Regions from separate parts of the Streptomyces sp. NPDC041713 genome, predicted to be linked through region 3. Evidence: riboswitches for the same ligand, from Rfam matches in the RefSeq annotation. Region 3 holds a riboswitch; each other region holds the start of a gene.
The links. A riboswitch is a leader RNA that binds a small molecule or an ion and turns the genes downstream of it on or off. The one in region 3 is predicted to bind cobalamin.

Region 1: another riboswitch for cobalamin. It lies ahead of metE (5-methyltetrahydropteroyltriglutamate--homocysteine S-methyltransferase); the one in region 3 lies ahead of ACZ6CV_RS04650 (cobalamin biosynthesis protein).
Region 2: another riboswitch for cobalamin. It lies ahead of ACZ6CV_RS02485 (ABC transporter substrate-binding protein); the one in region 3 lies ahead of ACZ6CV_RS04650 (cobalamin biosynthesis protein).
Region 4: another riboswitch for cobalamin. It lies ahead of ACZ6CV_RS22810 (ABC transporter substrate-binding protein); the one in region 3 lies ahead of ACZ6CV_RS04650 (cobalamin biosynthesis protein).

What each region holds. Positions count from the first base shown of each region.
Region 1 is NZ_JBVIZY010000004.1:29,341-35,129, forward strand. Features, by position in the region: gene ACZ6CV_RS13445 (zinc-binding dehydrogenase) at 1-334, shown strand, start outside; gene ACZ6CV_RS13450 (nuclear transport factor 2 family protein) at 389-841, shown strand; gene ACZ6CV_RS13455 (hypothetical protein) at 1,163-1,318, shown strand; gene ACZ6CV_RS13460 (isochorismatase family protein) at 1,371-1,931, opposite strand; cobalamin riboswitch at 2,081-2,307, shown strand; gene metE (5-methyltetrahydropteroyltriglutamate--homocysteine S-methyltransferase) at 2,470-4,788, shown strand; gene nrdR (transcriptional regulator NrdR) at 4,984-5,433, shown strand; gene ACZ6CV_RS13475 (glycosyl hydrolase family 18 protein) at 5,505-5,789, opposite strand, start outside.
Region 2 is NZ_JBVIZY010000001.1:577,881-583,669, reverse strand. Features, by position in the region: gene ACZ6CV_RS02490 (FecCD family ABC transporter permease) at 1-762, opposite strand, end outside; gene ACZ6CV_RS02485 (ABC transporter substrate-binding protein) at 891-1,916, opposite strand; cobalamin riboswitch at 2,013-2,197, opposite strand; gene ACZ6CV_RS02480 (VOC family protein) at 2,274-2,774, opposite strand; gene ACZ6CV_RS02475 (AraC family transcriptional regulator) at 2,771-3,640, opposite strand; gene ACZ6CV_RS02470 (HAD family hydrolase) at 3,900-5,057, shown strand; gene ACZ6CV_RS02465 (alpha/beta hydrolase family protein) at 5,106-5,789, opposite strand, start outside.
Region 3 is NZ_JBVIZY010000001.1:1,051,287-1,057,075, forward strand. Features, by position in the region: gene ACZ6CV_RS04645 (cobyric acid synthase) at 1-1,383, opposite strand, end outside; gene ACZ6CV_RS04650 (cobalamin biosynthesis protein) at 1,380-2,336, opposite strand; cobalamin riboswitch at 2,447-2,586, opposite strand; gene ACZ6CV_RS04655 (hypothetical protein) at 2,732-2,956, opposite strand; gene ACZ6CV_RS04660 (inorganic phosphate transporter) at 2,969-4,264, opposite strand; gene ACZ6CV_RS04665 (class II aldolase/adducin family protein) at 4,557-5,267, shown strand; gene ACZ6CV_RS04670 (alpha/beta hydrolase family protein) at 5,334-5,789, shown strand, end outside.
Region 4 is NZ_JBVIZY010000007.1:153,118-158,906, forward strand. Features, by position in the region: gene ACZ6CV_RS22785 (nicotinate phosphoribosyltransferase) at 1-68, opposite strand, end outside; gene clpS (ATP-dependent Clp protease adapter ClpS) at 160-474, shown strand; gene ACZ6CV_RS22795 (DUF2017 domain-containing protein) at 581-1,186, shown strand; gene ACZ6CV_RS22800 (amino acid permease) at 1,568-3,058, shown strand; gene ACZ6CV_RS22805 (M67 family metallopeptidase) at 3,169-3,591, shown strand; cobalamin riboswitch at 3,595-3,727, shown strand; gene ACZ6CV_RS22810 (ABC transporter substrate-binding protein) at 3,772-4,749, shown strand; gene ACZ6CV_RS22815 (FecCD family ABC transporter permease) at 4,851-5,789, shown strand, end outside.

The DNA.
Region 1 (5,789 bases), on a different contig from region 3:
GGAGTCGACCGGCGGTCAGGCCCTTCCCGTCGCCCTCGCGCGGCTGGCGAAGCGGGGCACGCTCATCTGGTTCGGGCAGGCCAGCCGCACCCCGGTGACGCTCGACTTCTTCGACTTCTTCAACGGCCCCGAGTCGGCCGTCATCCGCCACTTCCACTACCTCGACGCCGACACCGGCCTCGGCGACGACCTGGCGGCTCTCGTCCGGCTGACCGCCGAAGGCCGCCTGCACCCCGAGATCGGCCGCGTCGCGGACTGGGCCGACACCGCGAGCACCCTCACCGACCTGCGGGACCGCCGCATCCGGGGCAAGGCCGTCCTTACGCTTTCCTGAGCAGCCGAAACATTCAGCAACCGCAAGGCAAGAAACCACAGAAGGAGCCCCACCATGACCGAGACCACGGCAACCACCGAGATCACCGAGCCCACCGCCTCGACCGACCCACGGGCCGTCGTCATCCGCTACGTCGAGGCCGTCCGCGACGGCGACGCCGACGTCATCTTCGCGAGTTTCGCCGAGGACGCGACCTGGCACTACCCGGGCGGGGACCTGCCGATATCGAAGGTGTGGCGGGGCCGCGACGCGATCATCAACGACTTCCTGGGCAGCATGGGGCCGATCCTCGTGCCCGGCACGACGAAGGTCGAGTTGGTCAGCACGATCGCCGAGGGCGACCGCGTGGTCGCCGAGTGGACCTCCAAGGCCCGGACCGTGCACGGCGGCACGTACGACAACCGCTGCATCGGGATCTACACGGTCCACGCCGGCCGGATCACGTCCGTTATCGAATACGCGGACACCCGGCACGTGGCGGCAGTCCTCTTCCCTGCCGGTAACTGACGTTTCGCGGCGTCGAGTTCTCCCACTCGACGGATGCCGGGTTCTCCGAGACTCCACACCGCGACTAGTTCGTGTTGTGCGTGGGGTAGACCTCGACGTCGGTGTAGGCGCCCTTGATCGCTCCCGCGCCCTCGGGCCACTTCAGGGTCACCGAGTGGGTCTCGTTCGGGGGCGTCACCAGAAGGTTGGTCGGGTGCGAGAGGCTGTCGCCGCTGCCGTCGATGTCAGGTGGTCGAGCCCCGGTTGATCATGGTGATGTCGATCCGGCCCGTGGACTCGTCCGGAGCGGCGTCCCGGGCGTCGATGGCCAGGTCCGCCGTCTTGCAGAACGTGACCTTGCCGGCCTTCGACGCGCCGCTCCCGGCACGGTACGCGCAGAGCGCGACGAAGGTGCCGGGCTACTTCGAGCGGGCGCAGGCGGCCCTGCGCCCGCTGCTGTCCGGCGGCCCCGGCCTGGGTCTCGTGGGCAGTCACTGAGCCGCGCCGGGGTGGGGCTCAGGCCGACCGGGGCGTCGGGAGGCGCGGCTCGTCAGGAGGCGTTGTCGAAGACGACGTTCTTGGTCTCGACCGCCCCCGCCGTCCGTCCCGGCGCCGCCTGGTGGGCCCAGTACAGGTTCGTGTGCGCGACGACCAAGTCCGGCGTCGGCGCGCCCCAGGCGGTCTTGTCGACCGTCGTATGCGCGTCGCTGACCAGCGTCGCGTCGTAACCCCTGACGAACGCGCCGTGGAGCGTCGAGCGGATGCACGCGTCGGTCTCCGCGCCGGCGACGAGGAGCCGCCCCACCCCGAGCCGCGACAGCACGGCCTCCAGCGTGGTGTCCTCGAACGAGTCGCCGTAGCTCTTCTCGACGAGCGGCTCGGCGTCCTCGGGCGTGAGTTCAGGGACGATCCGCCAGCCGTCGCTCCCGCGCGTGAGTCCCTCGTCGAAGTGCTGCACCCAGACGACCGGAACCCCTTCCTGCCGCGCCCGCTCGACGAGCCCGGAGATGTTCGCGACGACCTCGTCGCGCCGGTGGCTCCCCTCGACGACGTCCTGCTGCACGTCGACGACGAGGAGTGCGGTGTTCGGCCGGTTCTCCAATGTGGTCATGGTCTACCTTCGTTCGCTCGCGCCGGGCTCATCGCTCCCCACGCTAGCCCGGCCCACTGACACCGGATCCGGTCCCACCGCTGTCACGCTCGTGACCCGCTTCACATTCCGACCTGCCGGCCGGGGTGGGCGATCGGTTTGCGTGCGCCTAGGGTGAGCGGTGCAGCTGGTTCGCCCCGTCCGCCAGGCGGGATGCGTCGTAAGAGGGAACCCGGTGTAAGTCCGGGACTGCCCCGCAGCGGTGAGTGGGAACGACCGCCGTCAACAGCACTGGACCCGACCGGGTCCGGGAAGCGACGGCCAGTAGGTGTCCCGTGTCCGGCCGACACGCGACGTGCCCGCGAGTCCGAAGACCTGCCCGTTGCCCGCACGTGACGGATCGCGTGCGGCCCTTTCGGTGACCTCGTGGGCGGGTCGGCGTACATATCGAGCGGCACGCGCGGCATCCGCCCGCGACGTGGTCCGCCCGGTCGGTCGTCCCTTCGCGCCATGTCCGGTCTCCGGGAGAACCAGGACACATCTCGCGAAGGAGAGTTCCGTGACAGCGCAGCCCGCGACCGCGGCGGCACGAGCCACCGTGTACGGCTACCCCAGCCAGGGCCAGAACCGGGAACTGAAGAAGGCCGTCGAGGGTTACTGGAAGGGCCGCGTCACCGCTGCCGCCCTCCGGGAGACCGCGGCGGACCTCCGCCGCGCCAACTGGCGGCAGTTGGCCGACGCCGGCATCGACGAGGTGCCGACCGGGGACTTCTCGTACTACGACCACGTTCTCGACACCAGTGTCATGGTCGGCGCTGTCCCCGAGCGGCACCGCGCAGCCGTCCAGGCCGACGCCCTCGACGGCTACTTCGCGATGGCGCGCGGCACGCAGGACGTGGCGCCGCTGGAGATGACGAAGTGGTTCGACACCAACTACCACTATCTGGTGCCCGAGTTGGGCCCCGACACCGTGTTCCGGACCGACTCCGCCAAGCAGGTCGCCGAGCTGACGGAAGCCCTCGCGATCGGGCACACGGCACGCCCCGTCCTGGTGGGCCCCGTGACGTACCTCCTGCTCGCCAAGCCTGCGCCGGGCGTGGCCGCGGACTTCGACCCGCTGACGCTCATCGACCGGCTGCTGCCCGTGTACGCCGAGGTGCTCGCGGACCTGCGCGCGGCGGGCGCCGAGTGGGTCCAGCTGGACGAGCCCGCCCTGGTCCAGGACCGCACACGGGCCGAGTTGAACGCCGCCGAGCGCGCCTACCGCGACCTCGGAGCTCTCACCGACCGCCCCAAGCTGTTGGTCGCCTCGTACTTCGGGCGCCTCGGTGACGCGCTCGGCATCCTGGCCAAGGCGCCGGTCGACGGTCTGGCCCTCGACTTCACCGAGACGGCCGCCGCCAACCTCGGCGACCTCGCCTCCGTCGGCGGGTTGTCGGGCAAGCGGCTGGTCGCGGGCGTCGTCAACGGCCGCAACATCTGGATCAACGACCTGGAGAAGTCCCTCGCCACGCTGGGCACGCTCCTCGGCCTCGCCGACCGCGTGGACGTCGCCGCGTCCTGCTCGCTCCTGCACGTCCCGCTGGACGCCGACGCCGAGCGGGACATCGATCCGCAGGTCGCCCGCTGGCTTGCCTTCGCCCGCCAGAAGACGCGGGAGATCTCCTTGCTGGCGCGCGGGCTCTCCCAGGGCACCGAAGCCATCGCGACCGAACTCGCCGCCAACCGCGCGGACTTGGACTCCCGCGCCGGTTCCGCCCTCACCCGCGACCCGGCCGTTCGCGCCCGCACCGCCGCGGTCACCGAGGCCGACACCCGCCGCTCCCAGCCGCACGCGGAGCGCGCGGCGGCCCAGCATGCCGCTCTCGGTCTGCCGCTGCTTCCGACGACGACCATCGGCTCCTTCCCGCAGACCACCGAACTGCGCACCGCCCGCGCGGACCTGCGGGCCGGGCGGATCGACACGGACGGATACGAGGAGCGCATCAGGAACGAGATCCGCGGGGTCCTGTCCTTCCAGGAGAAGGCGGGCATCGACGTCCTCGTGCACGGCGAGCCCGAACGCAACGACATGGTGCAGTACTTCGCCGAGCAGCTGACCGGCTACCTCGCCACGCAGCACGGCTGGGTCCAGTCGTACGGCACCCGTTACGTCCGACCGCCGGTCCTCGCCGGCGACATCTCACGGCCCGAGCCGATGACGGTCCGCTGGACGACGTACGCGCAGTCGCTGACCGGCCGGCCCGTCAAGGGCATGCTCACCGGCCCCGTCACCATGCTCGCCTGGTCGTTCGTCCGCGACGACCAGCCGTTCGGCGACACCGCCCGCCAGGTCGGGCTCGCCCTGCGCGACGAGGTCAACGACTTGGAGGCGGCCGGGACTTCGGTCATCCAGGTCGACGAGCCCGCCCTGCGCGAGACGCTCCCGCTGCGCGCCGCGGACCACCCCGCCTACCTGGAATGGGCCACCGAGTCCTTCCGCCTCAGCACCAGCGGGGTGCGGCCGGACACGCAGATCCACACGCACATGTGCTACGCGGAGTTCGGCGACATCGTGCAGGCCATCGACGACCTCGACGCCGACGTCATCAGCCTGGAGGCGGCCCGCTCCCACATGCAGGTCGCCCGCGAACTCGCCGCTCACGGCTACCCGCGCGAGGCAGGACCCGGCGTGTACGACATCCACTCCCCGCGTGTACCGAGCGCCGAGGAGGCAGCGGCCTTGCTGCGTACGGGACTTGAGGCGATCCCCGCCGACAGGCTCTGGGTGAACCCGGACTGCGGCCTGAAGACCCGCGGCTGGCCCGAGACCCGCGCCGCTCTGGAGAACATGGTCGCGGCGGCCAGGACGGTCCGCGGGGAGCTGTCCGGCTCGTGATCCGCGCGGGCGCGGGGTCGGGCGTCACCGGGGCGCCGGACCCCGCGCCCCGGTGGCGCGGTGCGGTGGATCAGGCGTGCGGTAGAACTGGCGTAAAGAGGCAGGTCAGATCGGTTATCATCGGATATCTGCTCACGGTCGGCCGGACGCCGGAAGAAACCTGACCATCCGAGGGAATCGGAAAGGACACGTACGGTGTGCTGCCCCTTCTGCAGGCTCCCCGACAGCCGCGTCATCGACAGTCGGTCGACGGATGACGGGACCTCCATCCGTCGCCGACGGCAGTGCACGCACTGCCAGCGACGGTTCACCACGGTGGAGACCTACTCCCTGCTCGTGGTCAAACGCAGCGGCGTGACCGAGCCGTTCAGCCGCACCAAGATCGTCAGCAGCGTCCGCAAGGCGTGCCAGGGCCGTCCCATCACCGAGGACATGCTCGAACGACTCGGCCAGCAGGTGGAGGAGAACGTACGGGCGTCCGGCAGCGCCCAACTGTCCACGCACGAGGTGGGGTTGGCCGTTCTGGAGCCGCTCAGCGAGCTGGACCCGGTGGCGTACATGCGGTTCGCCTCCGTGTACCGCGCCTTCGAGTCGCTCGCCGACTTCGAGGACGCCATCGCCGATCTGCGGGCCAAGTGCCGCTAGGGTCTCCCGTTTCGGTCGGGCCGCGCGGATAGCCCCTGGGGACTACCCGCGCCCAGCCACGGGGACGAGGATCAGCAGGCGCCGAGGTCCTGCCAGACGCCCCACTGTCCGGTCGTGCCGGGCTCCTCGCCCGTCGTCCACCACTTCGCCTTCCAGGTGTGACCCTTGTGCGCCACCTGCTGGCCGCCCGTGTAGACCGTGCCCGAGGCCCACGGCGCCGCCGTGCACTGGTTGCCGCTGCCGCCGGTGACCGTCAGGGTGTACGTCGCCGTGTGCGCGGCGGACGGGCTCGCGCCGCTCACCACCAGTTTGTACGTACCGTTGACGGCTGCCGCGGTCGTGGCGACGGTGAGCGT
Region 2 (5,789 bases), 470 kb from region 3:
CGAGCTGACCAGCGCCGCCGTCAGCAGCGCCGTCGTGCAGAGCAGGATGATCCGGGTGCGGGCCACCCGGACGCCCAGCGTCGCCGCCGCCTCCTGCCCGAACGCGAACGCGTCGAGCGTACGGGCGTGCGCGAGGCAGACCAGCAGCGTCACCGCGAGCACCGCGGCGCACAGCCACACGTCGGTCCAGCCGATTCCGCTGAGGGAGCCGAGGAGCCAGAACAGCACGCCCCGCGTGGTCTCGGCGTCGCCCGCCGTGAGGATCACGAACGAGGTCAGCGCGGAGAAGAGCTGCATCGCGGCGACGCCGGACAGGACGACCCGGTCCGTGGTGTCGCCCAGGGTGTGGCTCAGGAGCAGCACCAGCGCGAACGAGCAGAGCGCGCCGACGAAGGCGCCCGCCGAGACCGACACCGCTCCCCCGCCGACCCCGAGGACGACAACCGCGACCGCTCCCGTGGACGCCCCGGAGGACACCCCGAGGACGAAGGGGTCCGCGAGCGGGTTGCGGAGCAGGGACTGCATGACGGCTCCGCAGACCGCGAGGCCCGCGCCGCAGACCACGGCGAGCAGGGTGCGGGGCATCCGCAGGTTCCAGACGATGCCGTCCCTGATCGGGGTGAGCGGGGTGTCGCCGAGGCCGAGGTGGGCGGCGACGGTCGACCACACGTCGGGCACGGAGATGTCCGCGGGTCCGATGGTGACGGCCACGGATACGGACAGGACGAGCGCGGCGACGCCCGCCGCCCAGAGCAGACCCAGGCGGACGCGGGCGGGGGCGGATACGGGAACGGGGGCGGCACCGGCACCGGCACCCGCACCCGCACCCGCACCCGCACCCGCACCCGCACCGGGAGTGGAGTCCGTGCCCCGCGCGGTCTCGCTCGCCGTCACGTGGCGAGCCCGAACTTCCGCAGGCCCGCCGCCACTTGTTCGATGCCGTCGACCGTACGGACCGTGGGGTTCATCGCCTGGCCGCTGAGCAGGACGTACCGCTTCTTCCTCACCGCGGTGAGGTTCTTCATCGCCGGGTTGGTCTCCAGGAACCTGATCTTCGCCCGCGCGCTCTCCGCCGACTGCGACTTGCGCGTGAGGTCGCCGAGGACGAGCACGTCGGGGTCGCGGTCGGCGACCGTCTCCCAGTTGATCTGCGGCCACTCGTCGTGCGTGTCGTCGAAGACGTTCTTCGCGCCGAGTTCGCGGGTGATGATGCCGGGGGCGCCGCAGCAGCCCGCCATGTACGGGGCGTCGGAGTTGGCGAACCAGTACAGGAGACGCGTGTCGGACGCGTCGATGTCCTTCGTCGCCTTCGTGACCCGGCGCTTCATGTCGGCGATCAGCTTCTCGCCGCGCCGCTCGACGTGGAAGACCTTCGCGAGGTCGCGCACCTCGCCGTAGACCGTGTCCATGGTGAGGGTCCGCACGCGCTTGCCGTCGCCGGCGCCGTCGTTGTCCTTGCCCGCGCAGTCGCTGGGCGAGACGTAGACGGGGACGCCGAGTTCGGTGAACTTCGCGCGGTCCGCGACCCCGCCCTTGCCCACGGTGAAGAGGAAGGAGGCGCTGACGAAGTCCGGCTCCTTGTCGAGGACCTTCTCCAGCGAGGGGTAGCGGTCGGAGAGCCGCTCGACCTTGGCGTTGTCCTTCGCCAGGTTCTTCAGGACCGGGTCGGTCCAGGTGCCGGTGCCTGCCATCCGGTCGGCGAGGCCGAGCGAGAGCAGGATCTCCGTGGAGCCCTGGTCGAGGGAGACGGCCCGCCGCGGCGGCGCCGTGACCTTCGCCTCCTTGCCGCAGGAGGTGACCGTGACCGGATAGCCGTCGGCGCTCCCGCCCCCGGCGCGTCCGGACCTGCCCGCCGAGCCGTCCCCGCACGCGGTGAGCGCGAGCAGAGCGGCGCAGAGGAGGGCGGACAGGCGCACGGGCGCGGATATACGGGCTGTCGAGGACACGTGATCCCTTGGGTCTCGCGGCTCATACGCGGAGCCTGGCCTGCGTCACGACCTCCGCCGCCCGGTGTGCGGACGGAGGCGCCAGCAGGTCTTCGGACTCGGGATCGACCGGGCGGGGCGCCTTCCCGGGCGTCCTGAGACGCCCAGTGGCCGTTGCCCCGCCCGTCCCCCTCACCGCTGCGCGTCAGTTCCGGATTCGCACCGGATTCCCTGGCCCAGGTGTGGGTTTGACTGGCTTGCGCAAGTTATCACGCACCCTCACGCGCTCGTTCCGGCCGTCGGTCCCGGTTCGATCCGGCTTCGACAAGGGCGTCGGTCCGGCTTCAGTCAGGCCGTCGGCGCCGGGCGCGGCTCGCCGCGATACGTGCCGAAGGACCAGCGGTTGCCCTCAGGATCGGCGATGCCGAACTCCCGGCTGCCGTACGGCTTGTCCTCGATCTCGGTGGTGATCTCCACGCCCGCCGCGGTGAGGCGCCGGTACAGCGCGTCCACCTCGGCGGTGACGATGTACGCGCCCGCGCCGCCCGGCTTGCCGCAGGTGGCCGCGGACTCCGGGTCGTACGAGCCGAGCATGATGCCACCGCCTTCCGGCCAGTCGAGCTGGGCGTGGGCGACGCGGCCCTCGTCCTCGTAGACGGCCGTGCGCAGGAAGCCGACGGTGCCGACGAGGAAGTCGATCAGTGCGGGGGCGTCCGTGGCCTGCACGCCCGGCCAGATGGCGGGGGCGGGGGTCACGCGGGTGTCAGGGGTGGCAGGGGTGTCAGAGGTGTCCAGCCGCTGTTCCGGCCGGCTGTTCGGTGTGTTCGGTGTGCTCGGTGTGGTGTTCATGGCTTCGAGTCTTCGCCTCCACCATGGGCCCCGGCTTGGATATTCCGGCACTCTTCGGCCAGCCAGCGGGTGGGGCTGGCCCCCGTGTACTGCCGGAAGTCGCGGACGAGGTGCGAGTGGTCGTAATAGCCCGTGTCGGCCGCGACCCGGGCGAGGTCGGGCCGGTCGCCCGCCGCGACGGCCCGGGTCACGGCGGCCTTCGCGTGCTGGAAGCGCATCAGGCGGGCGGCCTGCTTCGGGCTGAGTCCCGTCTCGGCGCGGAACAGCGCGGTCAGCCGGCGCTCGCTCAGCGCGACGTGCCGGGAGAGTCCGCCGAGCGTGCCCGCGCCGCGGTGCCGGGCCAGCCACGCCCAGGCCTCGCCGACCTCGGGCCGTACGGACCCCGCCGCGCGGTCGTCGGACGCGAGCCGGCGCAGATAGCCGGAGAGGAGAGCGAAGCGGTCCTCCCAGCGGTCCAGCTCGCAGAGCCGCTCGCGGACCTCGGCCGCGCGGGCGCCGAACACGTCGGTGCCCGCGACGACGAGCTGTCCGGTCAGGTCGGCCGCGGGCACGCCGAGGAGCGCGCGGGCCGCGAGGGGGTGCACGGCGAGCTGGATGCCGGCCTCGTGCTCGGGCTGGACGACGTAGGCGGGGCTCTGGTGTAGGCCGCCCACCACGATGTCGGTGCGCGCCGCCTCCGGTCCCGTGGCCCGGTCCGGGGAGTCGCCGGTGGCGATGGGGCCGTCGAGGGAGAAGATCACCGTCAGATACGGCGACGGCAGGCCGCGGTGCAGGGCGGGGCGCTGCCCGGTGGTGCGGTAGCCGACCGCCGAGACGACCATGCCGTCGAGCCGCGGCGCGGCCCGGACGAACTCACGGGTGCCCATGGGTTCAGTATGCGCGGCGGAGTCCGACCGGTCGCGGCGCACGCCCCCGCGCCCCGGGGCCCACGCCCCCACGGCCCACGGCCACCCCGCACCCGCACCCCGCATCGGCGCCCCCCGTGCCTACCCCTGTTCATCTCCCGCATGCCCCCGCGGCACGGTGACTTCGATCATGGGAAATGCGCGTGGCGCCCCATAGCATTGCGCGCCGCTCCGGACGGGGCCGCACACCGCTCTCAGGGAACGGCAGGGACGTAGAGACATGGCAGTACGCACGGCGAAGGCCGCACGGGCAGTACGGGCGAAGAGCAGGCTTGCCCTCATCGGCACCACCGGCGCGCTGGCCGCGGCCGTCCTCGCGGGCAGCGCCCTGTGGCCGACGGACGAGGCGAGCGCAGCCGACACCTCGGCGGCCACCGCCCGCGAGCTGTCGCACTGGCCGAAGCCGGTCGCGAAGCGGCTCGGCAAGGTCATCGCCGAGAACGACCACAAGGGCGCGTACGCGGTGTTCGACGCGGACAACACCACGTACCGCAACGACCTCGAAGAGGCGCTGCTGCCCTTCCTGGAGATGAAGGGCATCCTCACCCGCAAGACCATGGACCCGTCCCTGAAGATCATCCCCTTCAAGGACGAGCCCGGTCACAAGGAGAGCCTCTACAGCTACTACCTGCGGCTGTGCGACGTGGACGACCAGGTCTCCTACCCCTGGGCCGCGCAGATCTTCTCCGGCTTCACGCTGAAGGAGCTCAAGGGGTACGTCGACGAGCTCCTCGCGTACAAGAAGCCGATCCCGGCCGAGTACTACGAGGACGGCAAGCTCACGAAGACCGAGGTGAAGCCGCCGGAGTTCTCGCGCGGCATGCAGCAGCTCTACCGGACGCTGCGCGCGCACGGCGTCGAGGTGTACGTGGTCAGCGCGGCCAGCGAGGACCTGGTGCGGATGGTCCTCGCGGACCCGAAGTACGGCTACGGCGTGAAGCCGCAGAACGTCATCGGCGTGTCCATGCAGCTCAAGGACCGCAAGACCGGCACGGTGACCAGCTCCCGCAAGGAGATCGCCGAGGGGCGCTTCGGCGAGAAGGACCGCGCGAAGCTCGCGAAGCGCGAGCTGACGCCGCACCTGTGGGCGCCGCTGACCTGGTACGAGGGCAAGCCCGCGGCGATCAACACGTACATCGACGAATGGAAGAAGCCGATCCTCGCCGCGGGTGACACGCCCGTCAGCGACGGCCCGATGCTGTTCCACTCCGCCGACGTGGAGCACGGCGGTGTGCGCGTGTGGGTCAACCGCAAGGACGCGTACATGAAGCAGCTGGACGGAATGAAGAAGAAGAACGCCGACCGGCAGCGGAAGCTGGGCCAGAAGGTGACCGCCGACAAGCGGTGGCTGACGGTCACCCCGGACCAGATCGGCTGACGCCCGAGGGTACGTGGGCCGGCCGTGACGGAGCGGCCGGCGAGCGTGTCAGCGGCCCGGCGCGGCCCGGTGCGGCGCGACCCGTCCCGCCGTCTCCTCCTCGGCCGTCCACGCCGCCACCCGCTTGGCGAGCGCGCCGCCCGCCCGGGTCCAGGCGAAGTGGTCGAGCGTGCGGCCCGCCTCCTGCGAGGTGTAGTGGCTGCGGGTGAGGCGGGCCTGCGGGACCTTGGCCAGAAGGTGGTCGAGGGAGGACGCGGGGGCGTACGTGTCCTGGTCGACGGAGATCGCGAGGACGGGCAACCGCAGGGCGTGGAGGGCGGTTTCGTAGTCGCGCGCGGAACCCTTCGCGCTGTAGCGGCCGGTCCGCATCTGCCGTGCCCAGTCGCGCATGACGCCCTTGGGCTGATCGCCGCCGAAGCCGAGCCGGGCGCCGGGCCAGCGGCCGAGCGCGGTCGCCGTGGCGGTGACCAGGAGCTGGAAGAGGTAGAGGGCGGGGGCGCGCAGCGGGCCGAAGGCGCGGTACCAGACGGAGCCGGTGGCGACGATCGCCACGCCGTCCACGCCGACGCCAACGCCGCTACCGCCGCCGACCCTGGCCCCGGCCCCGCCCGGCCTTTCGGGCGAGCGCGTCAACGCCGCGTAGATCAGCGCGAGTTGGCCGCCGAGGCTGTGGCCGAGCAGATGCAGGGGCGGTTCGGGGCCGAGCTCGGCACGGACCGCCGCGACGACCGC
Region 3 (5,789 bases):
GCGCAGCGTCCCGAAGGCGGTGTCCGGCGCGGGCACGAAGCGGCGCCCCGCCGCGCGGGCGACCTCGGTGAGGAACCGGCGCCGGAACGCGTCGCTCTCCAGCGACCCGTGCCAGTGCGTGCCCCACACCTCGCCGACCCGGCAGCCGTCCAGGAACGGCTCGCCGCCCAGCACCTCGGCGACCCCGTGATGGATCTCGTACCCCTCGACGGGCTCGCCGAGTGCCTCGCCCACCGGCCGGGCGAGGGTCTTCTCGCGGGCGAACCGCACCCGTACCGGCAGCAGCCCGAGGCCGTCCACGGAGCCGGCCCGCGACTCGACGTCGTCCTCGATGTGCTCGCCGAGGACCTGGAAGCCCCCGCAGATCCCGAGCACGGGACGGCCTTCGGCGGCGCGGCGCGCGAGGGCGTCCGCGAGGCCGCGCTCCCGCAGCCAGGCCAGCGCCCGTACGGTCCCGCGGGTGCCCGGTACGACGACGAGGTCGGCGTCGACGAGCTCCTCGGCCCGGTCCACGAACCGCACGACGACGCCCGGCTCGGCGGCCAGCGCGTCCACGTCCGTGAAGTTGGACATCAGCGGCACCGCGCACACCGCGACCCGCAGCACGTCCTCGCCGACCGGCGGGGCGACCACGGACTCCCGTACGGCGCCGCGCAGGGAGACCCGCAGCCCGTCCTCCTCGTCGATGCCGAGCCCGTGCTGGAACGGCAGCACCCCGAAGGTGCGCCGCCCGGTGAGCCCGAGCAGCATGTCCAGCCCCGGTTCGAGGAGGGAGACGTCACCGCGGAACTTGTTCACCAGATAGCCCGCGACGAGCTCCTGGTCGGCCGCGCTCAGCAGCGCGGTCGTGCCGAAGAACGAGGCGAACACCCCGCCCCGGTCGATGTCCCCGACCACCAGGACGGGGAAACGGGCGGCGCGCGCGATGCCCATGTTCACGATGTCGGTGCGCCGCAGGTTGATCTCGGCGGGGCTGCCCGCGCCCTCGCAGATGACGGCGTCGTACGTGCTGCGCAGTTCCTCCAGGCAGCCCACGACGGTGTCCAGCAACTGCGCCTGCCGCCCCCCGTGGTAGCCACGCGCACTCATCTCGCCCACCGGCTTGCCCATCAGGACGACCTGGCTGGAGCGGTCGCCGCCCGGCTTGAGGAGTACGGGGTTCATCAGCGCGGTCGGCTCGACGCGGGCGGCCTGCGCCTGCATGGCCTGCGCCCGGCCGATCTCCGCGCCCTCGCGGGTGACGAAGGAGTTGAGGGACATGTTCTGCGCCTTGAACGGCGCGACGGACACGCCCTTGCGGGTCAGCCACCGGCAGATGCCGGCGGTGACGACGCTCTTCCCGGCGTCCGACGTGGTCCCGGCGACCAGCAGTCCACCGCTCATGCTTTCCCTCTCCCTGACGTCGCCGACCGCAGCGCCCAGCGGGCGCCCACCACCGCTCCCAGGGCGAGCAGCCCGACGCGCCGGGACAGCCTGGCGGCCCGGTCGATGTCGGCCACCCGCACCTCGCGCCCCTCCCCGTTCAGCACCGGCCGGTGCTCGATCCGCCCCCCGTACGAGAGCGTCCCCCCGAGCCGGACGCCCAACGCCCCGGCGAAGGCGGCCTCGACGGGTCCTGCGTTGGGGCTCGGATGCTTGCCCGCGTCCGCGCGCCAGGCGCGCAGGGCCCCGCGCGGCGCGTCCCCGGCGAGCGCCGCGAGCCCCGCGGTCAGCCGCGCCCCCGGCCACCCGAAGACGTCGTCGAGCCGGGCGGAGGCCCAGCCGTACCGCCGGTAGCGGGCCGATTTGTGTCCCACCATCGCGTCCAGCGTGTTGACGGCCCGGAAGGCGACGAGGCCGGGCACCCCGGCGAGCGCGCCCCACACGAGCGCCCCCACCACCGCGTCGGAGGTGTTCTCGGCGACGGACTCCACCACGGCCCGCGCGATGCCGTCCGCGTCCAGCGCCTGCGGGTCCCGCCCGCACAGATGTGGCAGCCGCTCCCGTGCGACCTCGATGTCCCCGGCGGCCAGCGCCCCGCCGACGGCCCGCGCCTCCCGGCCGAGCGAGGTGCCGCCGACGACGGCCCAGGTGGCGGCGGCGGTCAGCGCGACGGATCCGGCACGTGAACGGCGTACGAGCGTGGTGGCCAGGGCAGCGGCACCCGCCGCGCCCCCGGCGCACACCACGGTGTGCAGCGCGCCCCAGCCGCGGTGGTCGCGCCAGAGGGCCCGTTCGACGGCGGCGGCGGCACGGCCGAACGCGGCGACCGGGTGGCCCCGGCGGGGATCGCCGAGCAGCAGGTCGCCGAGGAGGCCGGCGGCGGCGCCGTACGCGAAGTCGCGATCGGCACGCACGGGGTCAGCCCGTCGCCGCGCTGAGGAGCGAGCTCGTACTCAGAGGGAAGGGCGGCACCGGGCGGCCGAGCATGGCGATATGTCCTCACTCAGGGTGTCCGCGCCCTGGTTCGACGTGATCGGCGGCGAGAGTTCCTGGCTCGCGGGGAGGGACTCCCCGGTGACAGTGGCGGGACCGCGCCGGATTCGCACCGGCTTCCTCTTCTGCCGCCGTGGTTGGCCCCGGCAGTCCACCACGGCCCGCGAAGGCCCGTCAACTCGCCGTTGACCTGCGGCGGGAGAGTGTGTTGGGGCCCACACGCGGCGCCTGCACGCGGGGTCCGCGCACGCGCGTGGGGCGCGGAGCGTCCGTACGCTCCGCGCCCCACGAGGAAAGGCTGCCGTCGGGCGACGCCTCAGGCGACGATCAGGAAGATGCCGTACGCCACCGCCGCCGCGCAGAGCGCGAAGCAGGCGTACGCGCCGGTGCGCGCCAGGGCCGCGGAGCCACCGGCGGAGGCGGCCGCCGACTCCTGCTTGGAGAGGCCGACGATGCCGAGGGTGAACAGGCCCACCAGGGCCACCGTCACCGCGAGGCTGACTCCGAACACGGAGCCGAGAGCTGCCCAGTCGATGCTCATGCTGGTCTGTCCTTACACGGTCGCGGGCCGGGCGGGGTCCGCCATGGCGCCGGTCGTGGTGGTGGTCGGGGCCGAGACGGTGGCCTTGACGGGAGCGCCCGGCAGGACGGAGGCGGCCATCGCGCCCGCCGGGGGCGGGGTGACGGCGGCGATCGCGGTGGTCACGACGCCCGCGGGCTCGGCGGCCGGGGTGTCGCCGGAGCGGATCTCGTCGTCCGTGACGTTGGTGTGGTCCACCGAGTTGCGGCGGGACAGGACCCAGATGACGCTCGCCCCGGCGATCAGGAGGGCCGCGGTGACCGCGACGCCCCAGGGGCCCTGCTTGGTGAGGAACTCGGCGCCCGCGCCGACCAGACCGGCGGCCGGCAGGGTCAGGCCCCACGCGACGAACATCCGGGTGGCGGTCGACCAGCGGACCACGCCGCCCTTGCGGCCGAGGCCCGCGCCCATCACGGCGCCCGAGCAGACCTGGGTGGTGGAGAGGGAGAAGCCGATGTGCGAGGAGGCGAGGATCGCCGTCGCGGCGCTGGTCTGGGCGGCGAAGCCCTGCTGCGGCGCGAGGTCGGTCAGGCCCTTGCCCATCGTGCGGATGATGCGCCAGCCGCCGAGGTAGGTGCCGAGCGCGATGGCGACACCGGCCGAGACGATGACCCACATCGGGGGGTTGGCGCCGGGGTTCAGGACGCCGCCGGTGATCAGGGCGAGCGTGATGATGCCCATGGTCTTCTGCGCGTCGTTGGTGCCGTGGGCCAACGAGACGAGTCCCGCGGAGGCGATCTGGCCCGCGCGATAGCCCTTGGCGGTGGCCTTCTGGTCGGTGTTGCGGCCGATCCGGTACGTCAGGCGGGTGGCCAGCGTCGCGGCGATGCCGGCCACCAGCGGGGCCGCGACGGCCGGGATGAGGATCTTGGTGACGACGGTGCCGCCGTTGATCGACGACCAGCCCATCGACATGACCGCGGCGCCGATGAGGCCGCCGAAGAGTGCGTGGGAGGAGCTGGAGGGCAGGCCCACCAGCCAGGTCAGCAGGTTCCACAGAATCGCGCCGACGAGCGCGGCGAAGATCACCTCTGTCTTGAGGCCGTCCTCGTTGACGATGCCGCCGGAGATCGTCTTGGCGACCTCCACGGAGAGGAAGGCGCCGACGAGGTTGAGCACGGCGGACATGGCCACCGCCGTCTTGGGCTTGAGAGCGCCGGTCGAGATGGTCGTCGCCATCGCGTTGGCTGTGTCGTGGAAACCGTTCGTGAAATCGAACACGAGAGCGGTGACGATCACGATCCCGAGGAGAAGCGTGATGTGTTCCATTTACCCAGGCTTCTGTTGGACGTCAGTGGCACAAGGAACGTAGGCAATCCGGGTGAACGGAAAGTGAACTGGGCCGGGCGGTGCGGTGACCCAAAGCGGAGTGCCCTTGCTCCGGGTAGGACAGGTGTTTGAGATCGACTGTACGGAGCGGTGCCGGGCGACCCGCAAACCGACCGGAGTGTCGGGCTCCGCCATCCGGCGGCGCACCCCGCACGGACCGACCGCCCGCCCCCGGCCCCCCGGGCCGGCGCCCACCGTTGAAGAGATCCAGATCACCCGGCAGGATCCCCGCATGACTGAGCAGCGGCACACCGATGCCACCGAGGACACCGGCGGCACTGACGGGGCGGCGACGCGCGACGCGATCGGCCGGGCCTGGGAGGAGCTGGTCGCGACGGCCCGCAGGACGGTGACGGACGGCCTGGTCGTCGGCACCTCCGGCAACGTCTCCGTGCGGGTCGGCGACACCGTCCTGGTCACCCCGACCGGCGTCCCGTACGACCGGCTGCGCCCCGAGGACGCCGTCGGCGTCGACCTCGAAGGACGCCAGGTGCTCGGCGATCTCACGCCCACCAGCGAACTCCCCATGCACCTCGCCCTCTACCGCGCCACGGACGCGCGGGCGGTGGTGCACACCCACGCCGTGCACGCCACGGCCGTGTCGCTGCTGGTCACCGAGGTCCCCGCGGTCCACTACATGACCGCCGCCCTCGGTGGCCCGGTGCGCGTCGCGCCCTACGCGCTCTACGGCACCGAGGAGCTGGCGAGCGCCATGCTCGGCGCCCTGCGCGAGCGCACCGGATGCCTGCTCCAGAACCACGGAACGGTCACCTACGGATCCGGCCTCGCCCAGGCGTACGACCGCACCGCCCAGCTGGAGTGGATGTGCCGCCTCTGGCTCACCGCCGCCGCCCTCCCCGGCCGCACCCCGGCCCTCCTCTCGCCGGACCAGCTGCGCGAAGCGGAAGGCAAACTGAAGGGGTACGGACAGTCGGCCAACTGAGCTGTTCGCTCACCCCGCGGGCACCGCCCACTGGCTTCGCGGGCCTCGCCCCCGGACACTGGGACGGTGCGCCCAGCCAAAGCGACGGCAGCGGCCGTCACCGCAGTCACAGCCGCCCTCGGGACGGCCGCAGCCGCCATCGCGGCGGGCCGGTTCGCCAGCGACGCCGCCCTCAAGGCGCCCGTCGGCCGCCCGCTGCCGACCGAACCCCGTCTGACCGTGCACGCCACGGCCGCGGGCCAGGTCACCCTGACCCGCGCCCTCGCGAGCCGCCGCCCCGGCCGATACGGCCTGAGCGGCCCCGGCACCCACGCGATCGTCGGCCCCGTCCTGGACGCCGCCCCGCACGAGGCCGACACGGTCGTACGCCGCCTCGAAGCCGTCACCCACGGCTCCCTGGACCCCGGCGCGCGCGTCTGGCTCACCCCACAGGTCCACGTGGGCGACCCGCGCTCCGCGCTCGGCATCGATCACGAGGACGTCGTCGTGCCCGGCGAACTCGGCGCCCTGCCCGCCTGGTTC
Region 4 (5,789 bases), on a different contig from region 3:
TCGTACTGGTCGGTGAAGAGCGCTGTCGACGGAACATCCACCGGCAGGCCAAGGTCCGCTGTGTTCATACGAAGGATGCTACCCCCAATCTCGTCACTCTGACGATTTCGAAGGACGCGCGGGAGGCCATTTGTGCGAGGGGCTCCCCGGGGTGGCAGCATGGGCCGGGTGAGTACGGCTCCCGCAGAGATCACCCGACCGGAATCGGCCGAAGAGGCCATGGTCGTCCCCGAACCGGACGTCCCCTGGATCACGCTCGTGCACAACGACCCGGTCAACCTGATGAGTTACGTGACGTACGTGTTCCAGACGTACTTCGGTTACTCGAAGGAGAAGGCCACGAAGCTGATGATGGACGTGCACCAGAAGGGCCGCGCGGTCGTCTCCAGCGGCACCCGCGAGGAGATGGAGCGCGACGTGCAGGCCATGCACGGCTACGGCCTCTGGGCCACCCTTCAGCAGGACCGCAAGTAGGGACCGCGAGCGGGCCCCGGCAGGGACCGCAAGTAGGGACCGCAAGAAGCGGGCCGCGAGGAGCGGACCGCCCGCCGCGTACGGACCGGAAGCAGCGACGCATCTGATGCCAGGACAATTCGAACCGATGCCGGGGGGCGGCGCAGCCGTCGCGCTCGACGAGGTCGAGATCTCGATCATCCGTTCCCTCGCCGTGCAGCTCCTCGAGCTGATCGGTCCTGGGCCGGGCGGCGAGGTCTCCGACGACCCCCTCGCGGAGCTCTTCGCCGAGGGGCCGAGCGAGCCGCCCGCCGACCCGGTGATGAAGCGCCTGCTGCCCGACGCGTACGGCGGCCCCGGTGGCGAGAACGGTTCGGCGGGCGACCCCGATGAAACACGGGCGTACTCCGCGGAGTTCCGCCGGTTCACGGAGAACGATCTGCGGGCCAAGAAGCGCGACGACGCCCTCGTGGTGATCCGCTGCCTGGACGCGACGACCGCCGCCGGCGACGGCGGAGCTGTCCTGAAACTGTCGGTCGAGGAGTCCCGGCACTGGCTCGGCGCCCTCAACGACCTCCGGCTCGCCATCGGCACCCGCCTGGAGGTCACCGACGAGGAGGACGCCGATCTGCTCTACCGGCTCCCCGACAGCGACCCCCGCAAGCCCATGGTGATGGCCTACCTCTGGCTGGGCGGACTGCAGGAAACGCTGGTCGGAACGTTGCTGGACTGATCGGTGCGGCCCTCGCCACACTTAGGTGCAGAGGGCAGCAAAATTTGTTGTAGTGGACAGGTTCCGTTCATCGGGCGGGCCGTTCGCTCAGCGGATCCTCAAATCCGGATAACGATCGCGTCACGGCATTGCCCTGCTTTGCCATGCCAAGGGCGCTTTGTCCGCTTCTCCCTGTGTTCTGCGCCACAGGTGGCTCATTTCCTCACTTCGTTCACCGTGATACATCTTCACGACCGCTCGGCGACGCCACCCATGTCGCCGAGGGCGCTTCAGCCGGCAGACCGCCGGTAGCACTCCATCCATATCCGGGGGGATCAGGACCTGATCCGCAGCCACAACGCAGATGTGCGGGCGCGGATCAGCATGGAGAAAGGCGTCACCATGACCTCAGTGCAGGTCGAAGAGCACCACGGCGAGCCTGGCGGCAATGGTGTCGTGCAGGGCGGCCCGTCCGGCGAGGGCGAGGGTTACCAGCGCGGGCTCGGAGCCCGGCAGATCCAGATGATCGCGATCGGCGGTGCCATCGGCACCGGCCTGTTCCTCGGCGCGGGCAAGGCCATCCACAAGGCCGGCCCCAGCCTCATCCTGGCGTACGCCATCGCGGGCCTCGTCATCTTCTTCATCATGCGGGCGCTCGGCGAGCTCCTCATGTACCGGCCCGTGTCCGGCTCCTTCTCGGAGTACGCACGCGAGTTCATGGGCCCGTTCTTCGGATTCGTGACCGGCTGGACGTACTGGCTCTTCTGGGTCGTCACCGGCATCACGGAAGTCACCGCGGCCGCCCAGTACATGCAGTACTGGACCCACGACTCGTTCCCACAATGGGCCTACGCGCTCGTCTTCACCGTCATCCTGTACGGCGCGAACCTCATCTCCGTGAAGCTCTTCGGTGAGCTGGAGTTCTGGTTCTCGATGGTCAAGGTCACCGCCATCATCGGCATGATCCTGATCTGCGTCGGCATCCTCACCATCGGCTTCTCCGACGCCGGTGACACCGCGTCGGTGACCCACCTCTGGGACGAGGGCGGCTTCTTCCCCAACGGCATCGGCTCCACGCTGATGACCCTGCAGATCGTGATGTTCGCCTTCCTCGCCGTCGAGCTGGTCGGCGTCACCGCGGGCGAGTCCAAGGATCCCAAGACCGTCCTGCCCAAGGCCATCAACACCGTGCCGTGGCGCATCGCCGTCTTCTACGTCGGCGCGCTGATCATGATCCTGTCGGTGGTCCCGTGGACCACGTTCCAGCCCGACGTGTCGCCCTTCGTCGCGGCCTTCGAGAAGATGGGCCTCGGTATCGGCGCCGCGATCGTGAACTTCGTGGTCCTCACCGCCGCCCTCTCCTCCTGCAACTCCGGCATGTACTCCACCGGCCGCATGCTGCGCGACCTCGCGCTCAACGGCCAGGGCCCGAAGTTCTTCACCAAGCTCACGAAGAACGGCCTGCCGCTGGTCGGCACCACCGCCTCCGCCGCGTGCATGCTGATCGGCGTCTGGATCAACTACCAGTGGCCCGGCAAGGCGTTCACCTACGTCGTCTCCTTCGCGACCATCTCCGGCATGTGGGCCTGGATCATGATCCTCGCCTGCCAGATCCGCTACCGCCGCAAGGCCGACCGCGGCGAGCTCCCGCAGTCCACCTTCCGGGCGCCCGGAGCCCCGTACACCAGCTGGTTCGCGCTCCTGTTCATCGGCCTGGTCATCGTGCTGATGGGCATCGACAAGGACAACCGCGTCTCGCTCTACGCCGCTCCGGTCTGGATCGCGATCCTCACGGTCTCGTACCTGGTGCTCAAGAGCCGCAACCCGGAGGCCGCGGCCTTCAACCGGCAGAAGGTCGGCGTCTCCGCCTCCGCCTCCGTCGAGAAGGACTGACCTCACGCGGAAGGACTGGGGCCCCGAGGTCGCGGTCCACCTGTCCAGCATTCGGGCCCGCCCGTACCACACTTCGGTACGGTGCGGGCCCTCTGCTTATCCTGGCTCCCATGCTGACCATCACCCAGGCCCTCCACGACCAGATCGTCGCGCACGCGCGCAAGGACCACCCCGACGAGGCCTGCGGCGTGGTCGCGGGGCCGGAGGGCACCGACCGGCCCGAGCGGTTCATCCCGATGCTCAACGCCGCGCGCTCGCCCACGTTCTACGAGTTCGACTCGGGTGACCTGCTCAAGCTCTACCGCGACCTCGACGACCGCGACGAGGAGCCGGTGATCGTCTACCACTCGCACACGGCGACCGAGGCCTACCCCTCGCGCACCGACATCACGTACGCCAACGAGCCCGGCGCGCACTACGTCCTGGTCTCCACCGCCGACACCGACGACGCGGGCCCCTTCCAGTTCCGCTCGTACCGGATCGTGGACGGCGAGGTCACCGAGGAAGAGGTAAAGGTCGTCGAGGCATACTGAGCTTTACTCATGAGGGCGGCAGGACCCAGGAAGCCGGTGCGAACCCGGCACGGTCCCGCCACTGTGACCCCGTCCCACCCGGCAAGCACCGCCGGGGCCGGGGGAGTCAGGAACTGACCTGCCGCCCTTCTCCACGCAACACAGGGGACGCGGAAATCCCCTGGAGGAGGCAGCTCAGCCATGTCCCGACGCCACCGCCACCCCGGCATACGCGCACTCGCCGCGGCCACCCTGCTCGTCCCGCTCGCCGCGTGCTCGTCCTCCGGTTCCGGGAGTGACGCGAAGCCCGCCGCGAAGGCCGCCGGATTCCCGTACACCGTCACCAACTGCGGTGTGACGACGACGTACGACGCACCTCCGAAGCGCGCGGTCACCATGAACCAGCACACCACCGAGGTGATGCTGGAACTCGGCCTCGCCGACCACATCGCGGGCACCGCCTACCTCGACGACAAGGTCCTGCCGAAGTACGAGAAGGCGTACGCGTCACGCCCCGTGCTCGCCGAGGAGTACCCCTCGTACGAGAAGCTGCTCGCCGCCAACCCCGACTTCGTGTACGGCGGTTACCCGAGCGCCTTCCTCGCGGGCGACGGGCGCGGCCGCCCCGCGCTCGCGAAGTCGGGCATCAAGACGCGTCTGAACGTCGAGGGCTGCGCGAAGAAGCCCGTCGCCATGGACGACGTCTACCGCGAGGTCCGCGAGGTCGGCGCCACCTTCGGGGTGCGTGACCGCGCCGAGCGGTGGGTCGCGGGCGCCCGCCGCGAACTGGCCGCCACCGCGGCGAAGTCCCGGGGCAAGAAGCGGCACTCCGTCTTCGTCTACGACAGCGGCGACAAGACCGCGTTCACCGCGGGCGGCCGCGGCATCGGCAACGACATCATCGAACGGGCCGGCGGCCGCAACGTCTTCGCCGACGTCGACAAGTCCTTCACCGACGCCTCCTGGGAGAAGGTGGTCGAGCGTAGGCCCGAGACCATCCTGATCCTCGACTACGGCGCCACGACGGTCGCCCAGAAGAAGAAGCGCCTCCTGGAGGACCCGGTCCTACGGGACGTCCCGGCCGTCAAGAACAAGAGCTTCGCGGTGCTGCGGCTGTCGGACGTGGTCACCGGCGTACGAGCACCGCAGGCGGTGAGGAAGCTGGCGGCGCAGCTGTGAGGGTCATCCAGCCCGTGGGGCGGATCTTTCAGCCCGTCCGGCGTTTGAGGACGAGCCCGAAGGGCGATCGACGGGACGCACGGGGGCGCCGCCTCCTCACCCTGACGGGGCTCACCGCGGCCCTCGCGGCAGCGATACTCGCCGGGTTGGCCCTGGGCTCGGTCCGGATCCCCCCGGATCAGGTGCTGGAGATCCTCACGGGCCGGGCGGAGCCCTCCCCCTTCCGCACCATCGTGCTGGACGTCCGCCTCCCCAGGGTCCTGCTCGGCGCAGCCGTCGGCGCGGGACTCGCCGTCATCGGCACCGTCCTGCAGGCCCTCGTCCGCAACCCCCTCGCCGACCCGTTCCTGCTCGGCGTCTCCTCCGGCGCCTCCGTCGGCGCGGTCTCCGCGATCGTGCTCGGCGGCGTCTTCGGCCTCGGCGCCGCCCTGTCGACCCCCGTCACCATCCCGGCCGCGTCCTTCGCGGGCGCCCTGATCTCCCTGGTCCTCGTCTACTCACTGGCCAGGAGCGGCGGCGGTTTCGCCACCGGCCGGCTGATCCTCGCGGGCGTCGCCGTCTCGTACATCCTCACCGCGCTGACCAGCCTCATCCTGGTCACCGCGGACAGCGCCGACCACCTCAAGGAAGTCCTGTACTGGACGCTCGGCGGACTCGGCAGCGCCCGCTGGGACATGCTCGCCCTGCCCTGCGCGTCCCTGCTCATCGGCACGGCCCTCCTGATGGCCCTGGCCCGTCCCCTGGACCTGCTCCTCGCCGGCGAGGAGGGCGCCACCGTCCTCGGCCTGGACGCGGCCCGCTTCCGCGCCGGCGTCTTCGTCCTCGTCTCGCTGCTCACCGGCGTCCTGGTCGCCTACAGCGGGGCCATCGGCTTCATCGGCCTGATGGTGCCGCACGCCGCCCGCATGCTGGTCGGCGCATCCCACCGCGCCCTGCTCCCGGTCGTGGCGCTGATGGGCGCGGTCTTCCTCGTCGCCGCCGACCTCGCCGCGCGCACCGTCGCCGCCCCGCAGGACATCCCCGTCGGGGTGCTCACCGCG